4 regions of the Alteromonas gilva genome follow, and region 1 is predicted to be linked to each of the others. Evidence: predicted binding sites of a transcription regulator. Region 1 holds the regulator's gene; each other region holds the start of a gene.
The links. Region 1 encodes FNR, which switches genes on or off when oxygen is low (the NO sensors DNR and NnrR bind a similar motif). Its sites were predicted from a motif close to TTGATCTAGATCAA; they were not measured.
Positions count from the first base shown of each region.

Region 2: the regulator FNR is predicted to act here: its motif matches at 2,310-2,323, upstream of OIK42_RS08110 (glutamate-cysteine ligase family protein).
Region 3: the regulator FNR is predicted to act here: its motif matches at 6,235-6,248, upstream of ccoG (cytochrome c oxidase accessory protein CcoG).
Region 4: the regulator FNR is predicted to act here: its motif matches at 5,983-5,996, upstream of OIK42_RS00025 (OmpW/AlkL family protein).

Region 1 covers NZ_JAQQXP010000001.1:2,301,347-2,309,125, forward strand. The annotation lists gene OIK42_RS10040 (heavy metal translocating P-type ATPase) at 1-2,320, shown strand, start outside; gene ccoS (cbb3-type cytochrome oxidase assembly protein CcoS) at 2,330-2,554, shown strand; gene OIK42_RS10050 (sulfite exporter TauE/SafE family protein) at 2,547-3,215, shown strand; gene fnr (fumarate/nitrate reduction transcriptional regulator Fnr) at 3,242-3,979, shown strand; gene uspE (universal stress protein UspE) at 4,089-5,006, shown strand; gene ttcA (tRNA 2-thiocytidine(32) synthetase TtcA) at 5,134-6,063, shown strand; gene rssA (patatin-like phospholipase RssA) at 6,071-7,054, shown strand; gene OIK42_RS10075 (DUF2987 domain-containing protein) at 7,057-7,692, opposite strand; gene OIK42_RS10080 (glucosaminidase domain-containing protein) at 7,689-7,779, opposite strand, start outside.
Region 2 covers NZ_JAQQXP010000001.1:1,832,316-1,840,094, forward strand. The annotation lists gene OIK42_RS08105 (M14 family metallopeptidase) at 1-743, opposite strand, end outside; gene OIK42_RS08110 (glutamate-cysteine ligase family protein) at 746-2,212, opposite strand; gene OIK42_RS08115 (zinc-dependent metalloprotease) at 2,582-4,879, shown strand; gene OIK42_RS08120 (M14 family metallopeptidase) at 5,020-6,150, opposite strand; gene moeB (molybdopterin-synthase adenylyltransferase MoeB) at 6,166-6,921, opposite strand; gene moaB (molybdenum cofactor biosynthesis protein B) at 7,002-7,514, shown strand; gene moaC (cyclic pyranopterin monophosphate synthase MoaC) at 7,515-7,779, shown strand, end outside.
Region 3 covers NZ_JAQQXP010000001.1:939,432-947,210, reverse strand. The annotation lists gene OIK42_RS04220 (efflux RND transporter permease subunit) at 1-2,994, opposite strand, end outside; gene OIK42_RS04215 (efflux RND transporter periplasmic adaptor subunit) at 2,997-4,064, opposite strand; gene OIK42_RS04210 (NUDIX hydrolase) at 4,245-4,691, shown strand; gene OIK42_RS04205 (DUF3016 domain-containing protein) at 4,888-5,421, opposite strand; gene OIK42_RS04200 (hypothetical protein) at 5,621-5,995, opposite strand; gene ccoG (cytochrome c oxidase accessory protein CcoG) at 6,316-7,749, shown strand; gene OIK42_RS04190 (serine/threonine protein kinase) at 7,757-7,779, shown strand, end outside.
Region 4 covers NZ_JAQQXP010000001.1:1,648-9,426, reverse strand. The annotation lists gene fmt (methionyl-tRNA formyltransferase) at 1-173, opposite strand, end outside; gene def (peptide deformylase) at 184-693, opposite strand; gene OIK42_RS00055 (LysM peptidoglycan-binding domain-containing protein) at 896-1,972, shown strand; gene dprA (DNA-processing protein DprA) at 2,014-3,102, shown strand; gene OIK42_RS00045 (DUF494 family protein) at 3,376-3,852, shown strand; gene OIK42_RS00040 (DNA topoisomerase family protein) at 3,880-4,449, shown strand; gene tsaC (L-threonylcarbamoyladenylate synthase type 1 TsaC) at 4,468-5,031, shown strand; gene hemF (oxygen-dependent coproporphyrinogen oxidase) at 5,034-5,957, shown strand; gene OIK42_RS00025 (OmpW/AlkL family protein) at 6,107-6,790, shown strand; gene OIK42_RS00020 (group II truncated hemoglobin) at 6,874-7,320, opposite strand; gene aroE (shikimate dehydrogenase) at 7,319-7,779, shown strand, end outside.

The DNA of each region.
Region 1 (7,779 bases):
GTACCACGCCGTGGTATTAGGCAAGGACCGGGTGATGTGTTGCCCGGGCTGTGAGGCTGTCGCCGAAGCTATCGTGGATAACGGCCTGGAAGATTATTATCAGTTTCGTACTGAGCCTGCCGCACAAGGTGATGTTAATTTTCAAAATACATTGTCGAAGTTATCGGTGTACGACGATCCTGCTTTGCAGGAAGATTTCGTTTACGACGACGGTGCTCATAAAGAAATCCAACTGACCGTAGAAGGCATTACCTGCGCCGCCTGTGGCTGGCTGATAGAGAAACAACTGGCACGGGTGAACGGTATTTCTCAGGTATCAGTGAATGTCTCAGAACGGCGCGCCGCCGTTAGTTGGTTACCTGACGCTATCCAGTTAAGTGGTATTTTAAACGCACTGAAGAAAATTGGTTACACCGCTCTGCCCTTCCAGCCGGATCAACATGAAGCCTCATACCAGAGTGAACAAAAACAGTTTTTAAAAAAGCTCGGCCTTGCAGGACTGATGACCATGCAGGTAATGATGCTGATGACAGGCTTGTATTTTGATTTGTTTGGCAGTATTGAGCGTGAAACCCGGCAGTATTTTTACTGGGTAGCTCTGGTCCTTACCACACCGGTGGTATTTTACTCGGGCAGTACGTTTTATTTAGGCGCCATCAAAGCCATCTCGGCGCGCACTGTCAACATGGACGTACCGGTTACCATCGCCGTGTTCGGCACTTATATTGCGGGTTTAAAAGCCACCTTACTGCAAAGTGGCGAGGTGTACTTTGAATCTATTTGCATGTTTATTTTTTTGCTGTTGCTAAGTCGCTACCTGGAACACCGCTCAAGACACCGCGCTACCCAGATTTCAGCCAATATGATGCAGTACATCCCTGTTACCGCCCAGCGTCTGGACGCGGATGGCAATATTACCGCCTGTTTGGCCAAGCATCTGCTGCCAGGCGACAAAGTGGTGGTAAAACCCGGTGATACCATCCCCATCGACGGACGCATAATTGAAGGCAGTTCGGCCATCGATGAAGCCATGCTTACCGGCGAGTTCGAACCCGTGATAAAACAGGTGGGCGCAACGGTCTATGGCGGTACGGTGAATCAAAAAAGTACCCTTATCGTCGAAGTTCATCAACAACTCAAGTATGCCCTGGTTAATCAAATCATCCGCTTGCAATCAACGGCGATGGCAAACAAGCCCAAGGCGGCACAATTAGCCGATACGTTCTCACGGTATTTTGTTGTTGCTGTATTGTTCATCAGCGCTGCGACCTATACCTACTGGTACTGGCAAGGTAATGACGAGGCATTCTGGATTGCCATTGCGGTGTTGGTGGCTACCTGCCCTTGTGCACTGGGGCTCGCCACGCCATCAGCACTCACCTGTGCAATGGCCAGGCTCAATAAGCAAGGCGTATTACTCAAACGGGCCGATGCACTCGAACAGTTAACCACTATCAGTACTATCGCGCTGGACAAAACCGGTACACTCACCGAGGGTAAGTTCAGCATCGTACAAAGCTGGTATTTAACCGGGCAGGATCCCGCCCATTTGTTTGCTGTCGCTGCAAGCCTGGAGGCGCGTTCCGAGCACCCAATTGGCAAGGCATTTTCATGTAATAATCTGCTGACTGTGAGCGATTTTGCGGTCAATATCGGTGGCGGTATCAGCGGTACGGTCAGCAATAAGCAATGGCATCTTGGTTCGGCAGCATTTACCGGCACAGATGCGCAAACAGTGCCTATAACGGCGAATGTATTCTTAACCTGCGAGGGTCAGTGTTTAGCAGCGTTTGAGGTGGCAGACGGTCTCAAACCGGATACCGCCGCCACGCTGGCATTGCTCAACCAATACAAACTAATTCTGCTAAGCGGTGATACGCAGCGAAATGTCGATTCGCTGGCGGCCCATCTGCCCCTGACAACGGCGACTGGTAGCTTAACGCCCGAGCAAAAGTATCGTGCCGTGCAGCAATTGCAAGCCGCGGGAGAGCAGGTCATGATGCTGGGCGACGGCATTAACGACGCGCCTGTATTAGCCAGCGCCGATGTCTCGGTAGCGGTAGGTAATGCCAATGATGTAGCCCGTAATGCCGCTGATGTAGTGTTGCTAAGCGACTCCTTGTCTGCCGTACCCGCCCTGCTTGATATCGCTGCGCGTACCCGCAACAAAATACGTCAAAACATGCTCTGGGCAATCGGCTATAACCTGTTGATCCTGCCCTTTGCAGTATCTGGCCTGCTTTTACCCTGGATGGCCGTGATCGGCATGTCATTAAGTAGTATCATTGTGGTTTCTAACTCAACGCGATTACTCAAATAAGGTAGCGATGTGAGTATAATTTACGTATTGATCCCACTGGCAATAATTCTTGTGGCGGTGGCGTTAGGTATCTTCTTCTGGGCCGTTCGCTCTAACCAGTTTGACGATCTGGAGCGCCAGGGATACAGCATATTGTTCGACGATGATTTACCCGAAGAGCAGCGTCGCAAAGCCACATCAAGTGAGTCATCATCGACCAAAAAAACGGATTCCACAGCGTCACATAATGAATGATTTTGGCTATATCTCGGCGTTTTTAGTGGGCCTTGCAGGCTCTCTTCATTGTGTTGGTATGTGCGGCGGTATCGCCGGCGCTTTGCGCGCTGCAATCCCCAGCCATAATGCCACGCTGCCTTATATACTCAGTTATAATTTCGGTCGTATAACCAGCTATGCTATTGCTGGCTTTCTCACCGGGGCTTTGGGGCAAATTGCCCAGGCCTCAGTAAAAAACGGTTTGGCGGTGTTTCAAATACTAAGCGCCGTAATGCTACTGGCTATGGGGCTTTACTTAGCGCAGTGGTGGCGGGGTTTAGCGCGTATAGAGCGGCTCGGTCAGGGGATATGGAAACGTATTCGCCCACTGTCGAAACGTTTTATTCCGTTTAAAAGTCCGTTATCGGCTTATCCATATGGTTTTATCTGGGGCTGGCTGCCCTGTGGCTTAGTGTACTCAACCTTAACCTGGGCGATGGTATCAGGTGACGCGCTGCAAGGCGCGCTAACGATGGCCGCATTTGGTTTGGGCACCTTACCGGCGTTGATATCGGTGAGTATTGGCGCGGGTTGGTTAATGACACTGTTGCAACAACACAATACTCGTATAATGGTCGCATCAGGCCTTATACTTTATGCACTTTTCTTGATTTATCGAACACTAGATAGTATTAATTGAGCCAGGCTCAAAAGGGAACGTTTGTTATGACAAAAGGCTCGGAATTTTCTATTCATTGCCAGAGTTGCAGTTTTAGCCATTTATGTTTGCCTGTTTCACTGAACAAAACAGAAATGGATTCGTTGGATGATATTATTGAGCGCAAAAAGCCGCTGCATAAAAATGATAAGCTGGTAAAAGCTGGCGATAGCTTTCGTTCTTTATACGCTGTCAGAGCGGGCTCATTTAAATCATTTGTCACCAGTAAAGACGGCGAAGAACAAATCATTGGGTTTCATTTCCCGGGTGATATCATAGGTTTTGATGCCCTGCGGGAAAACACCCATCAAAGTTACACTCAGGCGCTGGAAACCGCTATGGTGTGCGAGCTGCCCTACGAAACACTGGATCAAATGTCGGTGCAATTGCCGAAGTTACGTCATCAGATTATGAGTTTCATGAGCGCTGAAATTAAGCATGATCATGATCTCATGATGTTACTCAATAAGCGCACAGCCGAAGAACGCCTGATTTACTTTTTAGCGCACTTGTCAAAACGCTTCGAAGAGCGCGGTTTTTCGCCCAAACAGTTTAATCTGAGTATGACGCGTAACGAAATAGGCAATTACCTGGGTTTAACGGTTGAAACAATATCCAGGTTACTCACCCGCTTCCAAAAAGAGAGCATTATCGAAGTCAACGGTAAACTCATTACCATTATCGACTTTGACGCCATGGATAAAAAGCTTCATAGCATGGATATTCCCTCTACTACAGTCAGCTGATCATGCTGACTGTTTTTTACGCCTGATATTGATCTTACGCAAACCAGAAACTGGAGAAACAGCGAAACCCGACATAAACTCATAATGTACCTTCACAAGGAGCGTCATTATGATTGAATATACCCGTATCCTGGCCATCGTTGAGCCAGAACGCGATACTCAACCTGCTATATCGCGAGCGTTAGAACTTGCTGCAAGAACCGGTGCATCCATTACCGCGTTTATGACTATCTACGACTTCTCCTACGAAATGACCACCATGTTATCCGGTGAAGAGCGTGAGGCTATGCGCCAGGCTGTGGTTAAAGAACGAACCGAATGGCTGGCCGCTCAGCTTGCCCCTTACAAGGCCGCTATTGAGGTAGCCGTTGAATGGAACAACCGCCCCTATGAAGCCATCATAAAGTACGTCATGGCGAAAGACATGGATATCGTTGTAAAGGCAACCCGTTCTCACGACAGCTTGCGCTCAGTCATTTTTACCCCTACTGACTGGCATCTGATCCGCAAATGCCCTACCCCTGTGCTACTGGTAAAAGAGCACGACTGGCCGCAGGATGGCAAAATCATTGCCGCGGTTAACGTCGGCACCGAAGATCGGGAGCATGCAAAGCTCAACGATCGCCTGACAACTATCGCTCAGGATTACGCGACCCTTTTGAGTGGCCATGTTCACCTGGCGAATTGTTTTCCCGGCACACCGCTTAACATCGCCATAGAAGTACCGGAGTTTGACCCTGACGCTTACAATGCATCGGTTAAAAATCACCATCTGGAAGAAATGGAACATCACAGCAAACGATTTTCGATACCTCTGGATAATTGCCATGTGAAAGAAGGACTGCCAGAAAGAGTCATTCCGCAAATTGCCAGGGATCTGGACGCCGAGCTGGTAATTATTGGCACCGTAGGCCGGGTTGGTTTATCTGCGGCGTTAATCGGCAATACCGCCGAACACGTTATAGACGAACTCAATTGTGATGTACTGGCAGTGAAGCCAGAAGGTTTTGAAAGCCCTATCAGCTAAAAAGCATGACCAGCGGCAGTTATCCGTTGCAGGCGCGTCTTTTTTCGGTTCTTTTCTTTACTGAGGATGACGCCTGCTATGCCCTTCACGTATAATGCCGCCATTGTAATACGGGTCAGCAACTATCATGAGTTTACAGGTTAACAGCGCTTCTGCCGCCACAAAATCAAAACAAAAATACAGTTTTAACAAGCTACAGAAACGCTTGCGCCGCAATGTGGGCAAAGCCATCGAAGATTTTGCCATGATCGAAGACGGCGACAAGGTAATGGTGTGTTTGTCAGGCGGTAAAGACAGCTATACCATGCTTGATGTATTGATGTACCTGCAACGCATCGCGCCAATCAGTTTTGAAATCGTAGCGGTAAACCTCGATCAAAAACAGCCCGGTTTTCCCGAACACATTTTACCCGGGTATTTAGATAGTCTGTCCGTTGATTACAAAATCGTAGAGGAAGACACCTACTCGATTGTTAAAGATAAAATCCCCGAGGGCAAAACAACCTGTTCGCTTTGTTCGCGGTTACGTCGCGGCATTTTGTACCGCACCGCCACAGAGCTCGGCGCTACCAAAATAGCCTTGGGCCATCATCGTGACGACATGTTAGAAACCCTGTTTTTGAATATGTTTCATGGCGGAAAGCTCAAATCCATGCCACCGAAACTGGTCAGTGACGATGGTAAACATGTGGTGATTCGGCCTCTGGCTTACTGTAATGAAGCCGACATCGAAAAATACGCCTCAGCGGTTGAATTTCCTATTATTCCTTGTAACTTATGTGGTTCACAGGAAAACTTGCAGCGACAGAACATCAAAATGATGTTGCAGGACTGGAATAAGCGTTTTCCGGGCCGCATAGAGTCAATGTTCAGGGCGATGCAAAATGTCACTCCGTCACATCTTGCCGATAGCAAGCTTTACGACTTTAAAACGATTAAAGCAAGCGGCAAGCCTGAGCCAGAGGGTGATATAGCGTTCGATACTCCTGAATTTAAAGATGAAAACCGTTCTGTACAACCTGCACAGTCCATCAATATTGTAAACTTGACGGAATAGGTGTGTTATGAAAATCGGCATTGCGCTAGGTTCTGGAGCCTCCCGGGGCTGGGCACACATTGGCGTTATCCAGGCACTCGAAAAGCTCGGTGTTAAAATCGATGTCGTGGCCGGCTGTTCAATTGGCGCCTACGTTGGCTCAGCCTATGCCAGTGGCCGACTTAACGAACTGAAAGAATGGGCCTCCTCGCTCACAGAATGGCAAACCTTAAGTCTGATGGGAATAGGAATTCGCCGTGGTGGTCTCGCCAGTGGTCAGAAGGTCTTCGACAAGTTGTCGAGTGATTTTTGTGCCAGTACCTTTGAGTCAATGGAAAAGCCCTTCGCCTGCGTCGCCACTGATTTGTATTCTGGCCGCGAAGTTGTGTTTAATACCGGTGATGTGGGTAAATCAGTACAAGCGTCCTGCGCAATTCCAGCCTTGTTTTCGCCCATTGCCTACAATGATCGCTGGTTAGTTGACGGTGCGGTGGTTAATCCTGTGCCGGTAAATTTATGCCGGCAGTTAGGCGCTGATTTTGTTATTGCGGTGAATCTTAATGCAGATTTCAGGCCCCTGCGTATTGCCCGGGAAACCGCCAAGCACGCCGAAACTCAGGAGCGCAATGAACACTTTTTCAAGAAAAGTCAGGATGTTGTACGTCAGTGGTTTTCGCCAGAACCCAAAGACAACAGTAAACAAGCGCCAGGAATTTTAAGCGTGATGAGCAGTTCGCTGGAAATCCTACAGGCGCGCGTAACACGATCACGACTGGCCGGTGAGCCGCCTGATATATTAATTGAGCCACCGTTGTCAGATGTTGGTTTAATGGAGTTTCACCGCTGTGCAGAAATGTGTGAAATAGGCGAACAAGTAGTGATGCGTCTGGCCGAACAGATCCGTTATCAACTGGTGTTAGACGAGGTGTTGCCTCCCTCATCGGTAGACAACGAGCCTGAAAACCCGGACGAGCCCCCAACCAGCGAGGCGAGGATCCCTACAGAAGACTAGCCTTAGTCTTCTGCTACCGCCGTGATCCTAAGCGGAGCGGCGGGTAAATCGAGCGCGTTGCCCTGCTCCAGCCAATCGTTATCAAGAATCAACGTGCCATTGATGATGGGCGGCGCTCCCGCAAGGGTTTGGTTAAGTGATTTATCTGCAAACTGAATCTTAAGGCCACTGACCGCCGGCATCATAAAAGAAAGAAAACCGCCCATATCATCAAAAAACGTATCATATTGCGCTTTAATTAAGGCTAACTCTGCACTGCTGTACTGCTTTTTAACGTACTCAGCGGTGGTCTCAAGCTGAACAGACATATCGCACAGATTCGCAGGCTCATCCAAATCGATGACAATGGCTGCGTCTGCCAGCTTAAGCGCCTTTTCTTTAGGCACTAAAAAACGCTGCTCTGGTGACACCGCTAATGGTAAATCCACTTTCTGGGTGACAATCGTGGCACTATTAATGTGACACAATGCTTTGTTGCGAACATGCATAAAACCAAATGCAAACTGCAATGCAGAGGTACTCTCATCACCAATTTTACTCACGTGGCTATAAAAGCGCTTGTACTCAACCTCGATCTGTTCGGCCAGGGTTGAGTGACTTGCAACAAGTAACGGCAGCAGCAATAAAAAACGTTTCATTCGGTAATTAACTCTTGGTTGTAGCGGATCATACTTTGCAATTCATTAACGTAGGCGGCGCCACGTTCTGAGTAACTCATTAGCCCC
Region 2 (7,779 bases), 470 kb from region 1:
TAGGCCAGGCTCGTCCCGGGACAAATTTCCAGGCGTTTGGGCTGGCATAGCAGATCCATATCCTGTCGCGGCTGATACACATCCTCAGCGCTTAAAAAAGAGTGTAAACCATCAAACGCATTGGCCGTGGATTGTTCATCCATGGCACCGCCTGCCTCAATTGTGATGATGGGGCAGCAAAAAGGCACTTCCATTATCGATCCCAGTTCGATATCAGTGTGAATAAACCAGCGCGTGAAATGTGACGCCAGGGCTTGGTGTTGACGACTTTGCCGGGTCGCCACACTGAAGGCGGGTCCGCTGCCCGAGGTGTTGTGGATATCGACAATCGCGTGAGGACTGAGATCTACCAGATAATCAAGAATTTGCCTGGCTAACAGGCCGGGGACGTCGTTGTAAGGCGGCCGGAAGCAGCGGTTAATATCACGGTTTTCAGGCAGTGCCCGATGCGTAAATACCGGCTCTCGCAGGGCCGCCTCAACAGAAACAATAATAAAGGTTGTGTCGGCGTAGGGTTTAAAACCCGCGCGAAGTAAGCGGTGAATAGCTTGAAAACCTGATGGTTCGTTGCCGTGCAATAAGGTTGTCACAGCGCGTTTGGCGCGGGTCTGGCCGGGCACGGTAATAATGCTCGGCTGGCCAAGCTGGTGCAAAAAGGCCAGGCTGGATTCTGCGATGTCTGCCGGTGTGGGGGCCTTAAGCACCTTAAAGCCGGGCAATGCCATGAATGTAGCCGTACTCATTGTTATGGTGACTCCCACTGGGCTACAGGTTGACCGCTGTGGCTTAACTGATAATAGCGTCGGCACAATTCCACCAGGGCTGCTTGCTCACCGTGCTGTTCGGTTAACGCCTGATAAGTATTCAGCTGCCATGTGGCGCCGGTTTGACGGGCGGCCAGCCGATGCTCTATGAGACCCAGATAATAATCCCGCTCCGCCCGGCTGATCCCTATCCTGGCCAGCCCCTCGTCGGCCAGCGGCAATAAATCAGCCAGAATATCCGTGACCCGATGTTCCTTCAGACTGCGCTGTTGTGGGTGTGGCCAGAGTATTTTGGCGTTCAGACCCGACTGGGCACAGCGGTAAAAATTGTATTCGGCATACTGAAAGGGCAGGCGTTGTAAGTACTCTTCGCAGTGCGGCGACAAGGCTTCAACCAGACCAATTTGCAGCGCTGCATTGGCGAGCATATCCTGATTCGTCGGCCCGGCCGGTAAACTGCGGTATTCGATCCGCACATGGCCCTGTTCGCCGGGCTCAAACACGGCGCGGTTCCAGCTCCACACGGTACCATGGTGAAGATTGAGCTCGGTAAAGGGGGCTGGCGGGGCATTGAGCCGTTCGCTGAGCACTGGCAATAACGGCGGATATAACGACACGCTTTCAGTAAAGCAGTCGGTGATACCGTTGCGCAGCCAGCCATGTCCGTAAGTCACCCGGGAGGGCTGGCGCCATTCGGTGGCATTGGTATGGCGATAATCAATGGACTGTTTAAACAGCGCAATCCGGGTTTCCTGCCATAACCGTTTACCCATAAAAAAGGGCGAGTTACCGGCGATGGCTAACACTAGAGGCGTCACCAGCTGGGCGGTATTAAACGCATCGGTAAAGCGCGTTAGCGGAATTTTATGGTGCAGTTGAAAAGAGGTGTTTGCGCCTTCCATGGTAACATCATCGCTGGTGGTTTTGACCACGTCCTGGCCATGAATATCAATGTCAAAAGGGGCTCCCCGCTGTTGGGTTAACTCTCGTGTAAGCGCCTGATAACGAGGCCGGTTGGTCATGTAGGTGTCGGTCAGGTGGCTGCTATCCAGAGTTGGTAATATGCCAATTGACAGTGCATGACCGTCGTACAGCGCCGCGGTCTGGTCGAGCGTTTGCGAGGCCTTATCTAACTGAGCCTGAAGCGCTTTGAAGGCCGCCTCGCCGGCGTTAACCGGTTTGAGGTTAAATTCGATATTGTATTGGTTTAACTCTTCCTGCAGGCCTTCCATGCGGGCCTTTTCGAGCATCTGCTCAATTAAAGGGGCCGGCGTGAAATGCTGGTTTACCAGGTAAAGTTCCAGCTCCGCGCCGATACTGACCTGCGGGTTGTTATAGCAGGGCCGGGTGAGTTCAGCCGTCATCTCAGACAGTTGCTGATGCACTCGCTGATTGAATTCTGCACGCTGTTGATCAGTAAAATCATGTTGTTCAAAGTTTATGCCCATAACATCCCGGTAGGTACTCTAATCAGTTAATGAATTTTGTCGACCTGTTAAGTGTAGAAGCAGGATGTACAGAGTACTAGTAAACTGTCTGGTGACGTTGATGCAGATCAATCGCGAAAAGACTTAATTTGTATTTAATATAGGCACTTGCGCTCGATCAACCGTTGGTCGTTTATCGGTGTTGTTGGTAGTTTGGTCAGGTGTCACTGGATTTACCCGTCTCGATTAGGTAGCTTAACAGTACTGCCGTTTTGTTCAGCATTATTATTGGAGGACGCTCTGTTGCGAGTATTGGTATTGGTTGTGAGCCTGTTGATAACAGGGTTTTCACCGGTTAAAGGAGAGACGATTGCCTCCTTTACCGAAGGCATGAAAAAACAAGCGGGTTTTATACCTGTTTATTATGACAGCAGCGAAGATAAAGTGTTTTTGCAAATTGACGCCACGGACCAGCCGCTGTTGTTTCAGTCAAGCTTACCGCAAGGGGTAGGCTCTAACGATATTGGCCTGGACAGAGGCCAGTTGGGCGCAACCCGTCTGGTGCAGTTTGAACGTTACGGGAATAAAATTTTACTTAAACAACTCAATACCGAATACCGGGCCAGTGCCGACAATCCGGCCGAAAAAGCCAGTATCGATGAAGCCTTTGCCGACTCGGTGATTGCCGGTTTCACCATTGTAGCGAGTAACGATGACTCGGTATTGATTGATTATACCGCGCAGCTTTTCAGCGACATTCACGGTATTGCAGAACGTCTTAAGTCAAGCAATCAGGGCAGCTTTAAACCCGATGCCAGTCGCAGCGGTGTTTATATGGAAAAAACCAAAGCGTTTCCGCTCAATACTGAGCTGGAAGCCCTGGTGACCTTTGGTGGTAACGGCACCGGTAGCTACCTGCGTTCGGTCACTCCCGATGCAGACAGTGTCACCGTGCATCTGCATCATTCATTTGTTGCTTTGCCTGATGATGGCTATGAACCGCGGGCTTTTCATCCGTTTTCGGGCTACTGGAAGCACAGTTGGCAGGATTATTCGGCGCCGATTACCGAGCCTCTTGAGCAAGCGTATATACGTCGTCACCGACTGGCCAAGAAAGATCCCGGCGCTGCGATCAGCGAAGCCGTTGAGCCTATTGTTTATTACCTCGATCCGGGTATTCCCGAGCCAGTGATGAGCGCGTTAAAAGACGGCGCCAGCTGGTGGAATCAAGCGTTTGAAGCAGCAGGCTATAAAGATGCCTTTCAGGTAAAAGTGCTACCACCAGATGCCGACCCGATGGATGTACGATACAACGTCATCAACTGGGTTCACCGTGCTACGCGGGGCTGGTCGTACGGCTCTTCGGTGGTTGACCCGCGCACCGGTGAAATCATTAAAGGTCACGTTACCCTGGGCTCGTTGCGGGTAAGACAGGATTACCTGATTGCGCTGGGGTTAACCAGTCCTTTTGGTCAGGATAGCAACGCGACGACAGCACAAAAAGAAATGGCGCTGGCGCGCATTCGCCAGTTATCGGCTCACGAAGTAGGCCATACACTGGGTATTGCCCATAATTTTGCGGCCAGCGAAAATGGCCGTGAGTCGGTGATGGATTATCCGCACCCGAAAATCGATATAGAAAACGGTGAGTTATCACTGGCTGATGCCTATGACGTTGGCATGGGGCAGTGGGATAATTACGTTATTGCCTATGGTTATCAGGATTTTGCTGACGATACCAATACCCGTGAAGCCCTTGAATCAATGGTGGTCGCGGCCCGCGAACAGGGCTTAAAGTATAAGTCGGACGCCGATGTACGTGCGTCGCGTCACGCATCGGCCGATGGGCACTTATGGGACAACGGCGAAAATCCGCTGGCGCAATACGACCACCTCATGCAGGTACGTAAGCTGGCCCTGAGCAACATGGGGCTGGATACGCTGCAAACCGGCGAGAGTCTGTCGTCACTGGAAAACGCCTTAGTGCCGGTGTATTTGCTGCACCGTTTTCAGCTCGAGGCCGTGGCCAAACAGGTCGCCGGCATTCATTACCAGTATGAAAACAAAGGCGACTACGCGAAGCCCCGGGGCGTTAAAATGGTAGCACCCGAGACCCAGGTGGAGGCCATGACCCGGCTTATCGATGCCTCAACGGCACAGGTGCTGGCCATGCCGGATGCGTTGTTAGATTTAATTACGCCGCCTGTTTTTGCCGAAGCCGAAACCCGCGAGCAGTTTAATGGCCGCATGGGTCGCGTATTTGACCCCATTTCAGCGGCCGAAAGCGCAGCCGCTTTTAGCCTGCAACTGTTATTGCACCCAGAACGCCTTAACCGCTTGGTATATCAGCATAGCCGCCAGTCAAGTGTGCCTGGCGTGGATGATTTAATTCGTAAAATCTTTTCGGTGCATTTTTATCGCCAGCAGCGTGCCAACAGTAATCTGATTGCGCGCTTGCAGCTGGTGGCGTTACAAAGTGTTATGCAGACCTTGCAGGGCAAAGACACCGCGCCTGAAGTGAAGCTGGCAATCACGGCTGAGTTAATGACGTTGACCGAATGGCTCGAAGATGAAGATGATGTGCCGGGTTACCGCGCACTGGAACACTATCTTGAGCATTACTGGGAAACCGGTGAATGGCCGTTAGCGTTTAGTGTGAAACCACTTCCGCCGGGCTCACCGATTTAAGCCTGACAATCCAACTCAAACCCCGGCATCAGGCCGGGGTTTTTGTGTTAACGCTGATCGCAACGATGAGCGACAAAAAGTGTAAGCTGCGTCAAAACTTTAAAGCGTCAACGCGGCAAACCAGGCAAGTACCGGTGGGGTTAGCTGCCTTCGCTCAATGTAAAGTAGTTGGTAAAACACTTATACAACTGGGTACCGCTGAGTACCGATGCTGACGGGAAATGCAGCATCGGGATTAAATCACAGGGGGCATAAACAGGTTTGCTGCCCTTGTCATTATCCAATTCATCAATATTGAGTACCCTGGCCAGCAGCTCGCCCTCCTTAACGTGTTGACCCGGTCTGGCGCAATATTCCACCATGCCGCCCCAGTCGGTATACAGGGTTTTGTAATCCGCCAGCGCGACGCCTATACGGGTCATGTTGGCAGGGGTTACTTTGCTTTCCGGCAATAACCCTTTAGCGGTGAGGTAGCTGATGATACTGGTGGCATCAATTTCGCCTTCGGCAAAATCAATCACCTCCTGACTGCCCATCTCCAGGGTAAAGGCCTCTACACCAAAATCCAGCGTGCGCTGGTCGCGCGCGTTAAGCAAATCGGTCAGTGTCCACCAGGGGCAGAATGTGGCTTCATCGAGGGCGCCGGCAAACGCGTTAGGAATAAATATGCAATGGGGAAAGTTGAATGCCAGCGCGCTGTCTTTGGCGTATTGCGGAATATAAATATGCCGCGTCGATACCGGACCATTATGTAAATCGAGCACGTAATCGGCATCAACTGCCAGCTGTTGTAAACGCAGGTTGAGCTGTTGGGCCAGACCCAGCCCCCAGGGGCTGGCCAGCTTTTGGGCGATGGCCTGCTGCCAGTGCGCGCGAAAGCGTTGTTTTATGGAGGCGCCTGACTCCTCATCGGTAACGCTTTGGGCAAAAAGCTGAATTTGTTGCTCGTCGTAATAGTAGCCCCGGTTCCAGTTGGTGCCGTTAACCGGGTCAAACCGGCCCAGGGTGTATTCGCCGGCTTTAATGTTAGTGCCAACCGGGTTGCAGTTGGGTACCAGAATGATTTCGCCACTCACAGGTGTATCCTGTAGCCATTGTATGAGGTGGTAAATCACCACGTTACCCTGCACTTCGGCGCCGTGAATAGAACTTTGAATATACACGGTGGGGCCGGGCCGTTGTCCCTTAATGCGGTATACCGGTACGTTCATACTGCGGCCTGAGGCATTTTGTGCCACCCGGATATGTTGTTTACTGACTTGATTTAGCATAATGTTGGCTACTTATTATTGGTTGCTGCAAACGTCACAAAAGGGATCGGAGGGTACGCTAAAGCGTTGCCAGTTAAGCGTTTGGCCATCGTAGGTTAACAATTCGCCGGGCGTTAATACCGACGTTCCCATCAGCATGAGCAGGGCAATATGCGCCTGCTGAATACCAATGGTAGCCACCACAGGAGCAAAAATACCGGCCTCAACGCAGCTCAGGGGCTGCTCGGTTATAAGGCGGCTTACGCACTGGTAACAGGGGCTGTGGCTGGCCGGGTCGATCACCAGTAGCTGCCCCTCAAAGCGAATGGCCGCGCCGCTGACTAAGGGCTTTCCCTGGCTGTAACAAACACGGTTTATTTGCTGGCGGCTGGCGCTGTTGTCGGTGCAGTCGAGCACGATATCGTGGCGTTTGACCAGGGTTGCCAGGGCGTCGTCATCAAGCCGCTCATTAATGGTGTTAATGCAACAATCCGGGTTGAGCTGATGCAGACGGTCGCGCGCGGCGTGCACCTTGAACTGGCCGGTTTGCCCGGCGCTGAACAGGATCTGGCGGGGCAGGTTAGAGCGCTCAACGGTGTCATCGTCAACCAGGGTTAAATCCCCCACACCACTGCTGCATAATAACTGCGCTGCCGGGCAGCCTAAACCGCCCATGCCAATCACGAGTACGCGGGCGTTAAGCAGCGCCTCCTGGCCGGCGAGGTCGACCCGGGGTAAAACAATATGCCGGTTAAAGGTCACGGCTTGAGCATAACTTAAGGTATCTGGCATAGTTAGCGCTTTGATCCTATTGCGATTCAACGCATAATGTACCAATTCGACAGTCTCGTCGCAGCAGATTTTTAAGGAGCATGATGACTACTGCCTCTGAATCCCTGGCTATTGCCATTCTTACCGTGTCTGACACCCGCACACTGGACACCGATACCTCCGGTCAGTATCTCGCCGATGCGATAGAACAAGCCGGCCACATCCTTGCCGATCGCCAACTGGTGGCCGACGATATATATCAGCAGCGCGCGATTGTGTCGGCCTGGATTGCCGATCCTGATGTCGAAGCCATACTGGTGACCGGTGGTACCGGCTTTACCGGCCGCGATTCAACGCCCGAAGCCCTGAGCGTATTATTCGATAAGACCGTGGATGGTTTTGGTGAGCTGTTTCGCCATTTAAGTTACCAGGAAATTGGTACCTCGACGATTCAGTCGCGGGCACTGGCAGGTTTTGCCAATGCCACGGTGATATTTTGTTTACCGGGCTCAACCGGTGCCTGTAAAACTGCCTGGCAGGGGATTATTCAGTCGCAGCTCGATTCAACCTTTAAACCGTGTAATTTTGTTGGTCACCTGAAAGGGTCTCACTAGATGGCGCTGTCACACGTTAATCAGCATGGTGAAGCCAATATGGTGGACGTCAGCGACAAGGCCGTTACCACACGGGAGGCGGTGGCAGAAGGCATTTTAAGTTTATCTGCCGAGGCGCTTGAACAGGTGCAAAACAATACCGCTGCCAAGGGCGATGTACTGGCGGTAGCGCGTATTGCGGGCATACAGGGGGCCAAACAATGCGCTAACCTTATCCCGCTTTGTCATCCGCTGGCGCTCAGTAAGGTCGACATAGAATTTACCA
Region 3 (7,779 bases), 1.4 Mb from region 1:
GATATACAGCGTTAAAAATGCCGATACCAGCACCCCTGAGAATATCACCATGCCTATTGCTGCGCGGCTTTCTGCGCCCGCGCCTGAGGCTATCACCAGTGGAATACTGCTAAATACGGTGGTAAAACCAGTCATGACTATAGGGCGTAAACGCATCGCCGATGCCTTGCGCAGCGCTTCTTCGAACTCTGTGCCCGCGTCTCTGAGCTGGTTAGCAAACTCTACAATCAGAATACCGTTTTTGGCCGCCAGGCCAATCAACATGACCAGCCCAATCTGGCTATAAATATTGAGTGACATACCGGCAAAATACATGCCTATAAACGCGCCCAGTAAGGCCAGCGGCACCGTCATCATGATAACCAGCGGATGCACCCAGCTTTCAAACTGGGCAGCCAGAATAAGATAGGTAATCGACAACGCTAGCAAGAAGACAAACACAAAGGAATTACCTGATTCCTGATACAGCTGTGACTCACCTTTATAGTCTATCGAAACCGAATCGGGTAATTCAGTGGCCACGATATTCTCCAGATACGCCAGCGCTTCGCCGAGGGAATAATCATTGGCTAAGTTAGCTGAAATGGTCACCGAGCGCATACGGTTGTAGCGATTAAGCTGCGCTGAGGTGGCCTGTTCTTTAAAGCTCAGTAAATTGTCGAGCGGGATCAGTTTGCCGGTATAACCGGAACGTACATAAAGATTTTCTATGCTATCCGGGCTTCTGAATTCAGCCTCAACGCCTTCCAAAATCACGTCATACTCTTCGCCGCGGTCTAGGAAGGTTGATACTCGTCGCTGGCCCAGCATGGTTTCAAGCGTTCTGCCCACATCGCTAATCGACACCCCTAAATCAGCGGCGCGATCGCGATCAATTTCAATCAGTACCTGCGGTGAGGTCGACTTATAATCCGAGTCAATACGAATGAGATTGGGGTTTTCAGAGGCTTTTTCTATGAGGATATCGCGCCATTCGGCAAGGTTTTCGTAGGTGTCGCCCTGCAATACAAACTGTACAGGCCGGTTAAAACCGCCGCCGCCAATACCTGAGCGCATAATGGCAAAGGCGGTCACATCGGGGATCACACTCAAGCGCCCACTGATTTCGTCCATAATTTCAAAGCTGCTGCGGTCGCGCTCATCCCAGGGTACAACGCCTACCACCACGATACCTGCGCGACCGCCCCACCCTGGTGCGCGCACCAACACGCGGTCAAGTTCGCCGGCTTCGCGGTATTCCATAACAATATCTTCAATTTTACGCAAATTTCTGGCGTTGCTCTCAAAGCTGGCGCCTTCTTGCGACTGCATGGTAATAAAGAAATTACTACGGTCTTCTTTAGGGGTAAATTCGGCCGGAATACGCTCGTGGAGCTGATAGATTGCGCCCACTGCCAGTATTAGCAATAACACCATCATAATTGGCTGGTGAATGGTTTTACCCAGAGTATTGTAGTAGCCACTCTCTAGTTTTTGGAAACGTTTATCCAGCCAGCTACCAAATCCGCTTCGTTCGCTTTTACGCAGCAAAAGCGAGCCCAGCATAGGAGACAGGGTGAGTGCTGTGACGCTGGAAAACGCCACGGCAGCCGCAATGGCCAGGGCAAATTCGGTAAACAGGCGGCCCACATTGCCATCTAAAAATACCAACGGCACAAACACGGATATCAATACCATTGTCGTCGCGATAACGGCAAACCCAACTTCACGGGTACCACGGTACGCGGCCAGTATGGCCGGCTCACCCATTTCAATGCGGCGGTGAATGTTCTCCAGCACCACAATCGCATCATCAACCACCAGGCCAATGGCAAGCACCATGGCCAGCAGCGTGAGCAGGTTGATTGAAAAGCCTAGCGCCAGCATCACTATAAACGCCGCTATCAACGATACCGGTACCGTGATCGCCGGGATGAGCGTTGCACTTAAGTTACCCAGGAACAAATAAATTACAATCACCACCAGCAACATGGCAATACCGAGCGTGTTGTAGACCTCAGAGATCGACTGCTCAATAAATACCGACGAGTCGTAGCTTGAGACAATAAAAATGTTGTCGGGCAACGTTTGCTTGATGCGCTCGATTTGCGCCCGGGCGGCACGGGCCACTTCCAGGGTATTGCCCTTCGATTGCTTGATGATACCAAGGCCAATCATATTAACCCCGTCACCACGGAATTCGGTTTCATCCTCTACGGCGGTGAGTTCTACCTTGGCAATATCGCCCAGTCTGACCAGGTAACCTTCAGCGCCAACTGCCACTGTCAGCGCCGCAAAATCATCAGGGGTTAAAAAGCTACGTGCTACCCGCACCTCAAAATCACGATTTAACGACTCAACCTGACCGGCAGGTAACTCCACGTTTTCAGAGCGAATGACAGCTTCGACATCAGCCACCGTCACATCCCGTGCGGCCATGGCTGTGCGGTCGAGCCATACTTTCATGGCATAAGTCCGACCGCCGCCAATGCGCACCCTGGCGACGCCGTTTACTATCGACAGGCGGTCAACCAAATAACGCTCAGCGTAATCGGTAAGCTCCATGGTATTTAAGTTGGTACTGCGAAGGTTAAACCACATGATGGGTTGTTCATCAGAGTTCGATTTGGACACTTCCGGCGGATCGGCCTGATCAGGCAAGTTATTCAGCGCCCGGCTCACCCGTTCGCGTACGTCGTTCGACGCGGCGTCAATATCGCGTGCGAGTTCAAACTCTATGGTGATATCAGAACGGCCATTGCGGCTGGTAGAGGTAATATTTTTGATGCCCTCGATACCGCTAATGCGATCTTCCAACAATTGGGTGATGCGGGTTTCAACGATGTTAGCTGACGCCCCCGGGTAATTGGTATTAATACTCACGATAGGTGGGTCGATATCCGGATATTCCCGCAACGACAACATCGAAAACGACACTATGCCAAAGATAATAAGCAGTAAGTTTGTTACCGAAGCAAAAACCGGCCGCTTTACCGATACATCAGATAACCACATATTTAGCTCTCCAATGTATCGCTATTGAGTACTTTAACCTGAGAGCCATCGCGCACGCGCAAGGTGCCCTCAATAATAATGCGCTCACCAATGTTCAGTCCTTCAACAACCTGCACCCAGCCCGGGCGACGTTCGCCAATTATCACTTCACGCTCACGCACTACGTTGTTTTCAGCAACCACATAAACAAACTGCTTGTCGGCATTGGGTACCAGCGCCTCTTCCGGCACTACCAGGGTGTCGAGCACTTGTTTTTCAATGGTAACCTGCATGAGCATGCCGGGGCGAAGCTCAGCCTGAGGGTTGTTGATAACCGCACGGGATAGAATCGAGCGGGTAACCGGGTCGACCCGCGAATCAATAGCGACAATTTCGCCACTGAACTCACGCCCCGGATACGCTACCGATTTCGCGGTGACTTTTTGCCCTACCGCCATGCTGGCGAGGTGATTCTCCGCCACATTAAAATCAACTTTGATAACACTGAGATCATCCAGCGTTGTAATCACATCGGCGGGCCGAAGAAGTGAGCCCACACTTACCTGGCGTATACCGAGGCTACCGCTAAATGGCGCTTTTATTTGCAAATCGGCAAGTTGTGCATTGGCCACCGAAATTTGTGCATCCAATGACTTTACCAGGGCTTGCTGCTCATCAAGCAACTGCTCAGACGCGGCACTGGTGCGGGCCAGGTTTTTAATACGTTTTAGCTGGCGTTTAGCTTCTTCCAGGCTTACCTGCAACTGCGCCACTCTGGCCACTTCTTCGACATCGTTTAACTGCACTAACAGCTGCCCTGCGTCGACTTTATCACCGTCTTCAAACAAGACCCGGGTAACGGTGTCGGTAACCTGCGCAGTCAATGTTACCGACTCGTTGGCTTTAGCAGTGCCCAGCGCATCAATTGTCACCGGGAACAGTCTTTTTTCCACCGCAAATACCGTCACCGGCGTTTGTTTTTGAGCACTTTTTTGCTCGCTGACTTGTTGTGGCCAATTGAGATATGCCAGCAATCCAATCAGCAATACCAAACCAAACAACAACGGTGACAGCTTTTTACCCAATGCCATAATGAATCCTGCTATAGTGACGCTACGTTTTGGTTAAAACAAGCAGACGTCGGAACCTGATAGTGAATGTTTTTTAGAGGTTTAATTCTACCTGATAACGCAAAGCCGGGGGCGCGTTTAACAGCTATTTTATGGGTTTTAACGCTTTTAGGCTGCCAGCCCGAGCGTCCAGCTACGCCAATGTGCAGAGTGGCGCATGATGCTACGCCCTATTCAGGGTCGTCCATGGTCAGTGAGGCGGCATGTTTAATTCGTACTCACGACACTGTTTTAATGGTCAGGCACCGATCATCGGCGTTGCTAGCCTTGCCATCCGGCGCCGTTACCCTACAGGAGTCGCCGCGCTGCGGCGCACACCGGGCAGTGTGGGAGAAAACCGGTCTGAATGTAGAAGTTGGCCGGTTATTAACCCATACCGACTCAGGCAACCCCGTGTTCCATTGCCGCAGTGAGGTGTCCCTGGCCGATTTGCCCGCCAGGTTCGAAGCGCCTCATTGGGCAAGCAGCAAAATTACCCGCATAGAAAGGGTCAGCCCTTTTGAGCTAAACCAAGCGCAACTGCATGAGCCCGACACCTTTATTCCGGTACGCGACGCATTTGTTCTCGCTCCGTCTCACATCGAATGATTCTGAGCTATGTTATTTTGCTCAATTTACTGCGGGCTTAAGGCATTTTTACCGACGAAATAGCACCCTAAGCATGCTGTCATCATCAGTTATGGTTTAAAGGCGGACATATCGGTGTTACAGGCAGGGACTAAAGTAAAAACCCGGCACGGTGGCCGGGTTTTATAGTAGCAAGATTAGTTGCGGTGTAGTCTCATTACGAGCTCGCCAGAGCACTATCGAACTCCTGGTTAAACCAGCGTTTAATCATGAATTTCTCATAAGCAAATGGCTCATTGGTGCGAAACCGCGCAGTGCTGTTCATAAACGACATATCTTTAATGCTGACCTCAGCCGATTTCATCACCTGTCCGCCCTCTTTCAATTCATAACTAAAAGCCATACGCGGGATAAACATCGACTCAATAATGCGAATGTCGCGGGCCCCCATGCCAAATGTTGGCCAAACCTGACCGGCCAAATCCAAATTCGTGACCGTTACATTTAACGTCTGCCCTTCCGGTAGTTGTTCAGCAAGTTTATTGAAATACTCATCCAGTTCTTTGAACACACGCTCTCTGAAGCGTTTGCGGGATTCATTGCCTGGCTTTACATCGGTATAAGACTCAGGCTCCTGCCAGGTAATCTCTACCAGCGGTTGTTCTTTCGATGAATTATCTTCGGCATAAACCCAGCCCGATAAACATGCTAATGCCGGGATTACAAACCATTTTGTGGCCAATTTTTGCATTGTTGACTCCTAGCAGATACGTTGAAATTGAATCTGTTACAGATAGCGACATTCCGATCAGTGACTAACACATTAACGCAATTCCGCCGTTATTGGGTAGTTAGAACACAATAACGCTAAAAAGTTTAATCCAAAAATAGTACCCGCTCACTGAACAGATTCTGAACGGGAAAAGAGGACGGGCCTGTCGATTGTCATGCTAAGCGTCCTTCTGACCGGAGCCTAAAATGGCGGAGCTATCAATTTCGGTGCACATTGATGCCAGTGTCGCGCCATAGACATAAGGGTTAATGTCATTGTTGATACAGTACGCATGATAAAAATACATGGTTTGCGCTCGTGTCGACAGTACTGAATCAACGTATTCCTGTTGATAAGGCCGCATAGCTGAATACTGTGCCGCAATCCCTTTTTTGATATCAGCAAGTTGCGCTCGCTCTTCGCGCATCGCGATTTCGGTCATCCAGTCACTCAGACTGACCTGAACATCCGCGAACAAAGACTGGACGAAGGGTAACTGCAACACCACCACTAAAATTGAGATTTCAATGATCAGTACAACTGAACGAAACATACCTGACGATACTCCTAAACTAATAGGATGAGTTTACTCAACAACGACATGTAAAAAAATCATGTCTTTTATACTTAGTTATAAAAGCGTTATAGTCCCGCGACAGTCAGTCTCACGAGCGCGTCTCTTGCCAGATAAGTATAAACCTAAAACTCATCAGGTGGCACTATGTGTGCAACGGTATGAAATGTTATAGACTATGCGCCGCAGTGAATTCTGAGCGACGTTAGTGGTTGTGTTTGATCTATATTAATTAAAATTAATATACCCTTTGGTAAACTACTACCGTAATCTTCTTCTGTTCAAATAAAGGTAGTCTAATGAACGATCAAATTCCGGTGAAGAACGTGAGTCCGGTAAAAGTTCACAAGCCAAAAAAGGTTGATGAGTCTAAGCGATACAACTCGCGCAGCCGGATATACGTTCGCGCAGTTAAAGGCCCGCTGGAAAGTTTCCGGCGTTTTTTTGGTTTCTTCTTTATTGCATTATTTGCAGCAGTACCGTGGATTCAGTACGACGGTCACCAGGCTGTACTGCTTAACATCGTTGATCAGCGTTTTACCATTTTCTCGCTAACATTGTGGCCGCAGGATCTGACATTGTTAGCATATATCTTTATTGTATCAGCCTTTGCGCTGTTTTTTGTTACCACTTTTGCTGGCCGGGTATGGTGTGGTTTTATGTGTCCCCAAACTACCTGGACATACATTTACACCTGGTTTGAAGAAAAATGTGAAGGTAATCGTAATAAGCGTATTAAGCTTGACGAGCGTCCAATGGACGTAGACAAGTTTTTACGTAAAACAGCGAAACATTCGGCCTGGATAGCTGTTGCACTGTTAACCTCACTGACCTTTGTTGGCTACTTCACGCCTGTTGGCTCGCTATTTATTAACTTCTTTACATTCGACGTGGGCTTTTGGGCTGGATTTTCGGTGATATTTTTTACCGTTTGCACCTATGCAAATGCCGGCTGGATGCGTGAAATTATGTGTACGCACATTTGCCCTTATGCGCGCTTTCAATCTGCAATGTTCGACAAAGATACCTTTACTGTGTCCTACGATCCAAACCGTGGTGAACAGCGCGGCCCCCGCTCCCGTAAACTGGATCACGGCGAGCTGGCCGACAAAGGCCTGGGAGACTGCATAGACTGCAACCTGTGTGTGCAGGTGTGCCCCACCGGTATTGATATTCGCAACGGACTGCAGTACGAGTGTATCAACTGCGGTGCCTGCGTAGATGCCTGTAATGGCGTCATGGAGAAAATGAATTACCCTAAAGGGCTCATCAGCTTCACATCCGAACATGAACTGGCTGGCGGCACCACACGAATCCTGCGCCCCAAGCTGATTGGGTACTTTGTGGTGTTGCTGGTAATGACTGGTTTACTGTTGGCAGATATTGTCACCCGCGTACCGCTTGAGGTTGATATCATCCGCGATCGCAACTCCTTGTACCGTGAAAATAACAACGGCGATATTGAAAATGTATACACCTTAAAAGTGCTAAACAAATCACAATCCACGCATACCTACACGATTAAGGTAGAAGGTTTCCCCGAATACGAGTACATTGGTGAACAAGTTGTGACTGTTGCAGGCGGCGAACTGTATAGTTTGCCCATATCAGTGGCAACCGACCCGCAAAATTTATCAGAGCGGGTCACTGAAATTTACTTTCATGTGTCAACAACGGAAGCTGATGGCAGTATCGTTGAGGTCAGTGAGCCTTCCAAATTCCTTTACCGATAGAGAAACCATGAAAGAGAGTGACTTTACTTT
Region 4 (7,779 bases), 2.3 Mb from region 1:
TCTACCGCCACTTGCTTGGTGGCACTGGGCATAAGTTTTTTGCCCCGTCCGGCAGGACGATCCGGTTGTGTATAGACAGCCACTACCTGGTGCTGACTGTCGAGCAGTTTTTGTAAATGTGTGGCCGCGAAGTCTGGCGTGCCCGCAAAAACAATATTAAGAGGTTTAGTCACTGATACCTTCTTAGGCTTTCGCGGCCAGGCGAGCTTCTTTCTCTAACTTTTTGCGAATGCGCTGGCGCTTTAACGGCGATAAATAATCGACAAATAACGTACCGTTCAGGTGGTCTAATTCGTGTTGAATACAGATTGCTAATAAGCCATCGGCCGTCAGTTCGTAGGGTTCGCCATCGCCATTAAGGGCGGTTACTGTGACTCTCTCTGCACGATCAACTTTGGCATAGTTACCCGGCACCGACAAACAGCCTTCTTCGCTGATAGTAGAGCCTTCCTTGCTGACAATTTCCGGATTAATAAACACACGGGGTTGGTTCTGCTCTTCAGAAACATCCATAACCACCAGGCGCACATGACGGTCTACCTGTGTTGCGGCCAGGCCAATACCGTTTTCTTCGCGCATGGTTTCAAACATGTCGGCGACGAGCTGTTTTACTTCGCTGTTAACTTCCTCTACAGGTTTAGCCACGGTACGAAGACGTTCGTCTGGAAATCGTAATACGTCTAAAATTGCCATTTGTCGATATTTACACTCTTTCTGTATTAATAACTATACCCTAACGTTGATGACGCTATTTAACTGCCATCAACACCACGTATTCTAGCTTAAAGCACCTTTTCGTGCAGTATTAATCGTTTCTATACTGATTAATTGGGGATTGTGCGCTAATAATACAACAAGGTGCTGGCTTGCTCTGGTATTTTGGCGAGGGGGAATAATGGTAAAACAAATCAAAAAATGGGCCGCGTTATGCGCCGGTTTAATACTTGGCCTGACTGCCGGACTGGCACAGGGGCTGGAAATTAAACCCGATGCGCCAACTCAGTATACGGTAAAGAAAAACGATACGCTTTGGGACATTGCCGGTATGTTCCTGGATAAGCCCTGGCTGTGGCCCGAGTTATGGCGCAATAATACCCAGATTATTAATCCTCATCTTATCTATCCGGGCAATGTCCTGACGCTTCGTTTTATTGACGGTGAACCGGTGCTTGAAGTGACCAGCAAAAAAAACCGCGTAACGCTGACCCCTGATGCCGAACGAACAGTCAAATCACTAAACCCGATTAATCTGCTTCCCTGGTCAGCAATAGCGCCCTATATACAGCAGCATGAAATTATCGACCCCGGCAGCTATGACAACTTGCCTCACTTGCTGGGCAATAAAAAGGCATCCATGCTCTTTGCCAGTGATGATCTGGTCATGAGTCGGCGTAACGACCGTGCTAACGATCAGTATCGGGTTATTCGTAAGCAATCTACAATTACGGATCTCGACGGCAATGTGTTGGGTATTCAGGTGCATCACATTGCCGATGCCACGATGGTGGAAGCAAGCGCCGAAGGCGAATGGCTGGTAAAAATTGCCGGCTCTAACGCCGAGGCCAAGCGAGGTGACAAACTGCTGGATACTGAGCCTAAATCGGGTGCCGACATGGCACTGGTGGCGGCCACTCAGTCTCAGCGGTCGTTTATTGTTGGCAGCCTGCATCAACACGAGTTACTGGGTAAACACGACATTGTCATTGTTGACCTGGGTGCAGCGCAGGTCAGCGCCGGTACTGTGATGGGGATCTATCAACAGGGGCCAACGATTATCGATGGTGAAAGCCCTGAGTACGCCAGCGAAAATAATTCGCTTCTGACTATTTTTGACAGCAGTTCAACGTTCCGGCAGCCCGCTATTAAGGTAGGGGAGCTGGTGATATTCAGTACATTTAGCCGGGCCAGCTACGGCATTATAACCCGGGCCAGTGAAATGGTCAGAAGCGGCAATATAGTGGCCCAGCCTTAACCCTGACTCTGCCGTGACCGGGTCAGGTTACGGAAGAGAATATGCAAAACTTGTTTACTGCTACCACCCAACAGTGGTGTTGTTTAAGTGTTATACACCGGCGAACGCCAGCGTTTTGGCTGGCGTTACTGCAAAATAGCGGACTCAACGTAAACAGTCTGTTTCAGGCTGGCGTCAGCGAGCTGGCAGCGCTGGGCCTCCGGCCTCAAGAGATTAACCTGATTAAAGCCCCTCAACAGGCGATTAATGCGGTTGAGCAATGGCTTGAAAGCGACCCCAAACACACCGTTATTGATATTGCATCAGAGGCTTACCCAAGCCGCTTACGCCAACTTGAGTCGCCCCCACTGGTATTATTTTGTCGCGGCAATACCGCGCGTTTACATGCCATGCAAATTGCTATTGTCGGGAGTAGAAAAGCAACCGTCCAGGGGTTAAACACGGCGCGTCGCCTTGCCGCTGAACTGGGCACCAGCGGCATTACCGTGACCAGCGGTCTGGCCCTGGGGATAGATGGCGCTGCCCATCAGGGGGCCTATCCTACAGCAGGTGGCACCGTTGCGGTGTTGGGCGGTGGGTTAAAATACCTGCACCCGCGCACGCACACGCATCTGGCACAACACATTGTTGAATGCGAAGGCTGCCTGGTATCCGAGTTTGCCCCTGAGGTATCTGTTAAGCCGTATCATTTTCCACGTCGTAACCGGGTCATCGCAGCGCTGTCGCAAGGCGTTGTGCTGGTGGAAGCCGAGATTAAAAGTGGTTCAATGATCACGGCTAATCTGGCGGCCGGTTTAGATAACGATGTTTTTGCGGTACCGGGCAACATCAACAGTCGTTTAAGTGCGGGCCCCCACCACCTCATACAACAGGGTGCTAAGCTGATTACCTGCAGCAAGGATATTATTGAGGAGTATGCCTGGGCAGCAGAGGCCAGGGAAAGTAACCATGATGGGATGGACGCGGCGCCTGATCACCCTTTACTTGAGTTAGTTGATGCAGAGCTGACAAGTGTCGATGAGTTAGCCCAAAGCTCAGGTATGCCAGTGGCTAAAATCATGGCGGTTATGCTGGAGTTAGAAATAAGCGGCTTGGTTGCTGCGGTGCCTGGTGGCTACATGCGTTTATAGGGCCGTTGCCGGTACTCACAACAACCCGAACAGGGGGGGGGAGAGGCGTTTTCGTTCTATGCTGTTTTACAGTGGCTGATAAAAAAGTTGGCCTAAAACTTGGCATTAACCCAATTTTTAGATAACTTGAAGTCAGATGCCATAGTTTTTTGCATCAAAACCGTACGCAACGCTGGTCTTACACTTGAAAAAAGGCCACATCACTACAATAGAGTTTGCGACGTTAGGCAATAGTGCGTAACACAATTGCCGCAAATTGAGGGGGAAAATGCTATGTTCGATATCCTCATGTATCTTTTCGAGAATTTTATCCACAGTGAAACCGAAATTCGGGTTGATCAGGATGAACTCACCGAAGAGTTAGTCCGCGCAGGATTTCATCACGATGAGATTTACAAGGCGCTGGCGTGGTTAGAAAAGCTCGCTGCGTTACAAGAAACCGACATTAACCCCTATTTGTGCAAGGGTGTTTCCAGTAGCCTAAGCCGTATTTATACTCAGCAGGAGCAAATGCGCCTCGATGTTGAGTGTCAGGGATTCTTGTTATTCTTGGAGCAAGTTGGCGTGTTAGAAGCCACGACCCGCGAGATGGTCATCGACAGGGTGATGGAGATTGATTCTCCGGAATTTTGTTTAGAAGATCTCAAATGGGTTGTGCTGATGGTACTGTTTAACGTACCAGGCAAAGAAAATGCCTATGCACAAATGGAAGATCTGTTATTCGAAGAGCATGACGGTATACTTCACTAATTACGTTGTTTAGAGAAGTGTAGGTTTGTGTCTAAAATAGATCATTCGCTGTTTGCTGCGCACGAGCACGCACTGGAGCAACAGTTCGGGCAATGTCCGGACTGCGGCAAAGACCTGCGTGTGCGTAACAGCAAAACCGGGCCCTTTATTGGTTGTAGTGGCTACCCGCAATGCCACTACGCCAAACCCCTTCACGATACTCAAACCACGACATTAAAAGTCATGGAGGACAGCCGCTGTGTTGAATGCGGCGCTGCCATGGCCATCAAAAAAGGCCGTTATGGCATGTTCATCGGCTGTACTAACTTTCCCGAATGCCACCACATCGAAAACGCCAAACCGCAGTCTGATACGACAGTGACTTGTCCGAAGTGCCATGATGGCCACTTAATTGACCGAACCAATAAATACGGCAAACGATTTTTTGCATGCAACCGTTATCCTGCTTGCCGTTATGTGGTAAATTTCGCTCCCGTTCAGAAACCCTGCCCAGACTGTAACTGGCAAATTCTGATCGAAAAGAAAGGGCGGTTGGCTTGCCCACAACCCCTGTGTGGCTATACAGAGCCGAAAGATGAAGCTACTTCACAAGAGTAATTAAAGAGGTCGTGGTAAATGAGCGTTGAATCGGTGCATCAGGATACTGATATTGAAGCGTTTGAGAACGGGCAGCTATTGGTGTACCCCACTGAAGCTGTGATGGGAATTGGCTGTGATCCTAACAACGAAGACGCTGTTATGGCACTGTTGGATTTAAAGCAGCGACCGGTTGAAAAGGGCCTGATCTTATTGGCCGCAAACTATTCTCAGCTGCTGCCCTATGTTAACGACAACGCTATCCCACAGGACAAGCGCTTTAGTATATTTTCCTGCTGGCCGGGACCGGTGACCTGGTTGCTGCCCAAGTCAGCCACTGCACCTGGCTGGATAACCGGTGAACATGAAGCTATCGCCGTGCGGGTAACGGCGCATCAGGGTGCCAGGGCCTTATGCGAAAAGCTGGGTCGACCAATCGTATCGACCAGCGCCAATTTAACCGGACAGGCACCAGCGGTAACTCAGCAGCAGGCCAGGGCGTATTTTGGTGACAGGGTGCACTATATTGATGGTGAAGTTGGCGGCGCGCAACAACCATCTACCATTCGCGATGCCCTGAGCGGCGCAATTATTCGGAACTAATTATGACGACTGCTTCTTCGCTGGATACGCAACAGGCTATCGACTCAGTAAAAACGTTTTTACTGGCTCTGCAGGACAATATTTGCCATACCCTGGAGCTGGCCGATGGTAAGGGCCATTTTCAAGAAGATGCCTGGCAGCGGGAAGAAGGTGGCGGTGGTCGCTCGCGGGTCATTAAAAATGGCGCGGTCATTGAACAGGGCGGGGTTAATTTCTCCCATGTCTTTGGCACCCAGATGCCAGCTTCAGCAACGGCATCACGCCCCGAACTGGCAGGCCGAAGTTTTCAGGCGATGGGGGTGTCATTAGTTATTCATCCGCATAATCCTTACATTCCTACCTCTCATGCCAACGTTCGCTTTTTTATTGCCGAAAAACCCGGTGAAAAGCCCATTTGGTGGTTCGGTGGTGGCTTTGACCTGACGCCCTTTTACCCGTTTAAAGAGGATGTTCAGCACTGGCATGACACGGCAAAAAAACTCTGCAAACCCTTTGGTGATAATGTGTATGCCGATCATAAAAAATGGTGTGATGAGTATTTCTACTTAAAGCATCGCGATGAAACACGCGGTGTAGGCGGCTTGTTTTTTGATGATCTCAATCAGTGGGACTTTGAACAATGCTTTGCGTATATGAAAGCAGTAGGCAACGGCTATCTTGATGCTTATGTGCCTATTATAGAGCGGCGCAAAACCCTGCCATACGGGGAGCGGGAGCGGGATTTTCAGCTCTATCGACGCGGCCGGTATGTCGAATTTAATCTGGTGTATGACCGCGGTACCTTATTCGGGCTGCAGACCGGCGGGCGCACTGAGTCAATATTGATGTCAATGCCGCCGTTAGCTCGCTGGGAATATGGGTACCAGGCACCCAAAGGCTCTGCCGAAGCAAAGCTGCAGAGCTGGCTTACACCAACCGACTGGTAAAAACCAAACAGTTCGCCCCGGTTTCTTGACGTGGATCAAGCTTAACCTACAGATTTCAAAACGTATTTTTAAACTTGTTTTAGATCAAATTTTTATTTGGCCGGAAGCGTAAAGTGCAGCCATTGACTTAACGAGTGAGAAAATACAACATGAAAAAATCAATTCTGGCGACAATAGTGCTTGGAGCACTAGCAGGTGTCCCCGCCGCAATGGCCCACGATGCCGGAGATATAATTGTACGTGCTGGTTTAACTACGGTTAGCCCCAACGACGATTCAGGCAATGTCTACGTTGACGCGCTGGGCGGTAACGTGGGGATGGGTGCAGAAGTCGGCTCTGATACACAAATTGGTCTTAATCTGGTTTATATGCTCGATGCGCATTGGGGTATCGAAGTGCTCGCCGCTACGCCTTTCAGCCATGACGTAACATTGATCAATACTGCCGACAATGGTCTTGGCCTGGGTGATGGTAAACTGGCTGAAGTCACGCACCTGCCACCCACGCTCAGCGCTTTGTACTTCTTTGATACACAAAGTGCATTTACGCCCTACGTTGGTGTGGGTATCAATTACACTATATTCTTCGATGAAGATTTTACCTCATCACGTGAAGAGCAAACCTTTAGCGACCTGTCATTAGATAACTCTTTCGGTTTATCTGGTCAGATTGGCTTCGATTATCAAATCGATGAGAAATGGCTGGTTAATGCATCGGCCCGTTACATTGCCATTGATACCACCGCCGAGTTCACGGTTGCCGGTGTGGCAGGCAGTGTCGATGTGGATATTGACCCCTATGTCTTTACGCTTTCTATGGGCTATAAGTTTTAAGTAGCTTAATTGGTTTGCTTCAAGCAGATTATAAAAGTGTTTCGCACTACCCTTTGGCCCTTCTTTGAAGGGCTTTTTTAGGACTAATCCTCGTGGTTAACCATGTGGTCAGCGAGTTGGTCGAGCGCTTTTAATAGCTGATCGGCAATTTGCATATTGTCGACGGTTTCATACATGGCTTTACGCATACAATACATCCACTGTGCTTTTAGCGCTGGTGTTACTGTATAGGGTAAGTGTCTGGCGCGAAGACGCGGATGCCCGCGCTCTTGCTCATACTGATTCGGTCCGCCCAACCACATGGTCAGGTACAAATAAAAAACATGTCGTATTCTGGTTAACGGTTGTGGGTGGATGGCGAGTAAATCCGCTGCAACAGGATCCTGTTCCATGATGTCGTAGAACCGGTTTGCCAGAGTCAGGACGGTTTTTTCACCACCAATTGCTTGATAGGGTGTAACAACATCAGTAGAGTGCGCAGTAGTTTGTTTACTGATCCCCAATTTAGCCAGTATAGATTGTAATCCCATGAAAAAGTTTGCCGTATTCGGAAATCCTATAGCCCAGAGTTTATCACCAACAATTCACCAGATGTTTGCCAATTCGAGTCAGGAGCAGATTTCTTACCAAAAGCGTGAAGCGCCGGTTAATGGCTTTGCCGAAGCGGTCGCCGCGTTTTTTGCCGATCCACAGGCCGTGGGGTGTAACGTCACCGTGCCCTTTAAAGAACAGGCGTACGCCATGGCTGTACATCGGAATCCGGCGGCAACAATGGCAGGGGCGGCTAATACGTTAATGTACAACGATGATGGCGAGCTCTGTGCATTTAATACCGACGGTATCGGCCTGGTTGCCGATCTACACGCTGCCGGTATCAATCTGGCTGGCGCCAAAGTATTGATTTTAGGCGCTGGTGGGGCTGCCAGAGGCGTTGTACATCCGTTGTTGGATGCTGGAGTAGGGCAGTTAGATATATTAAACAGAACCGT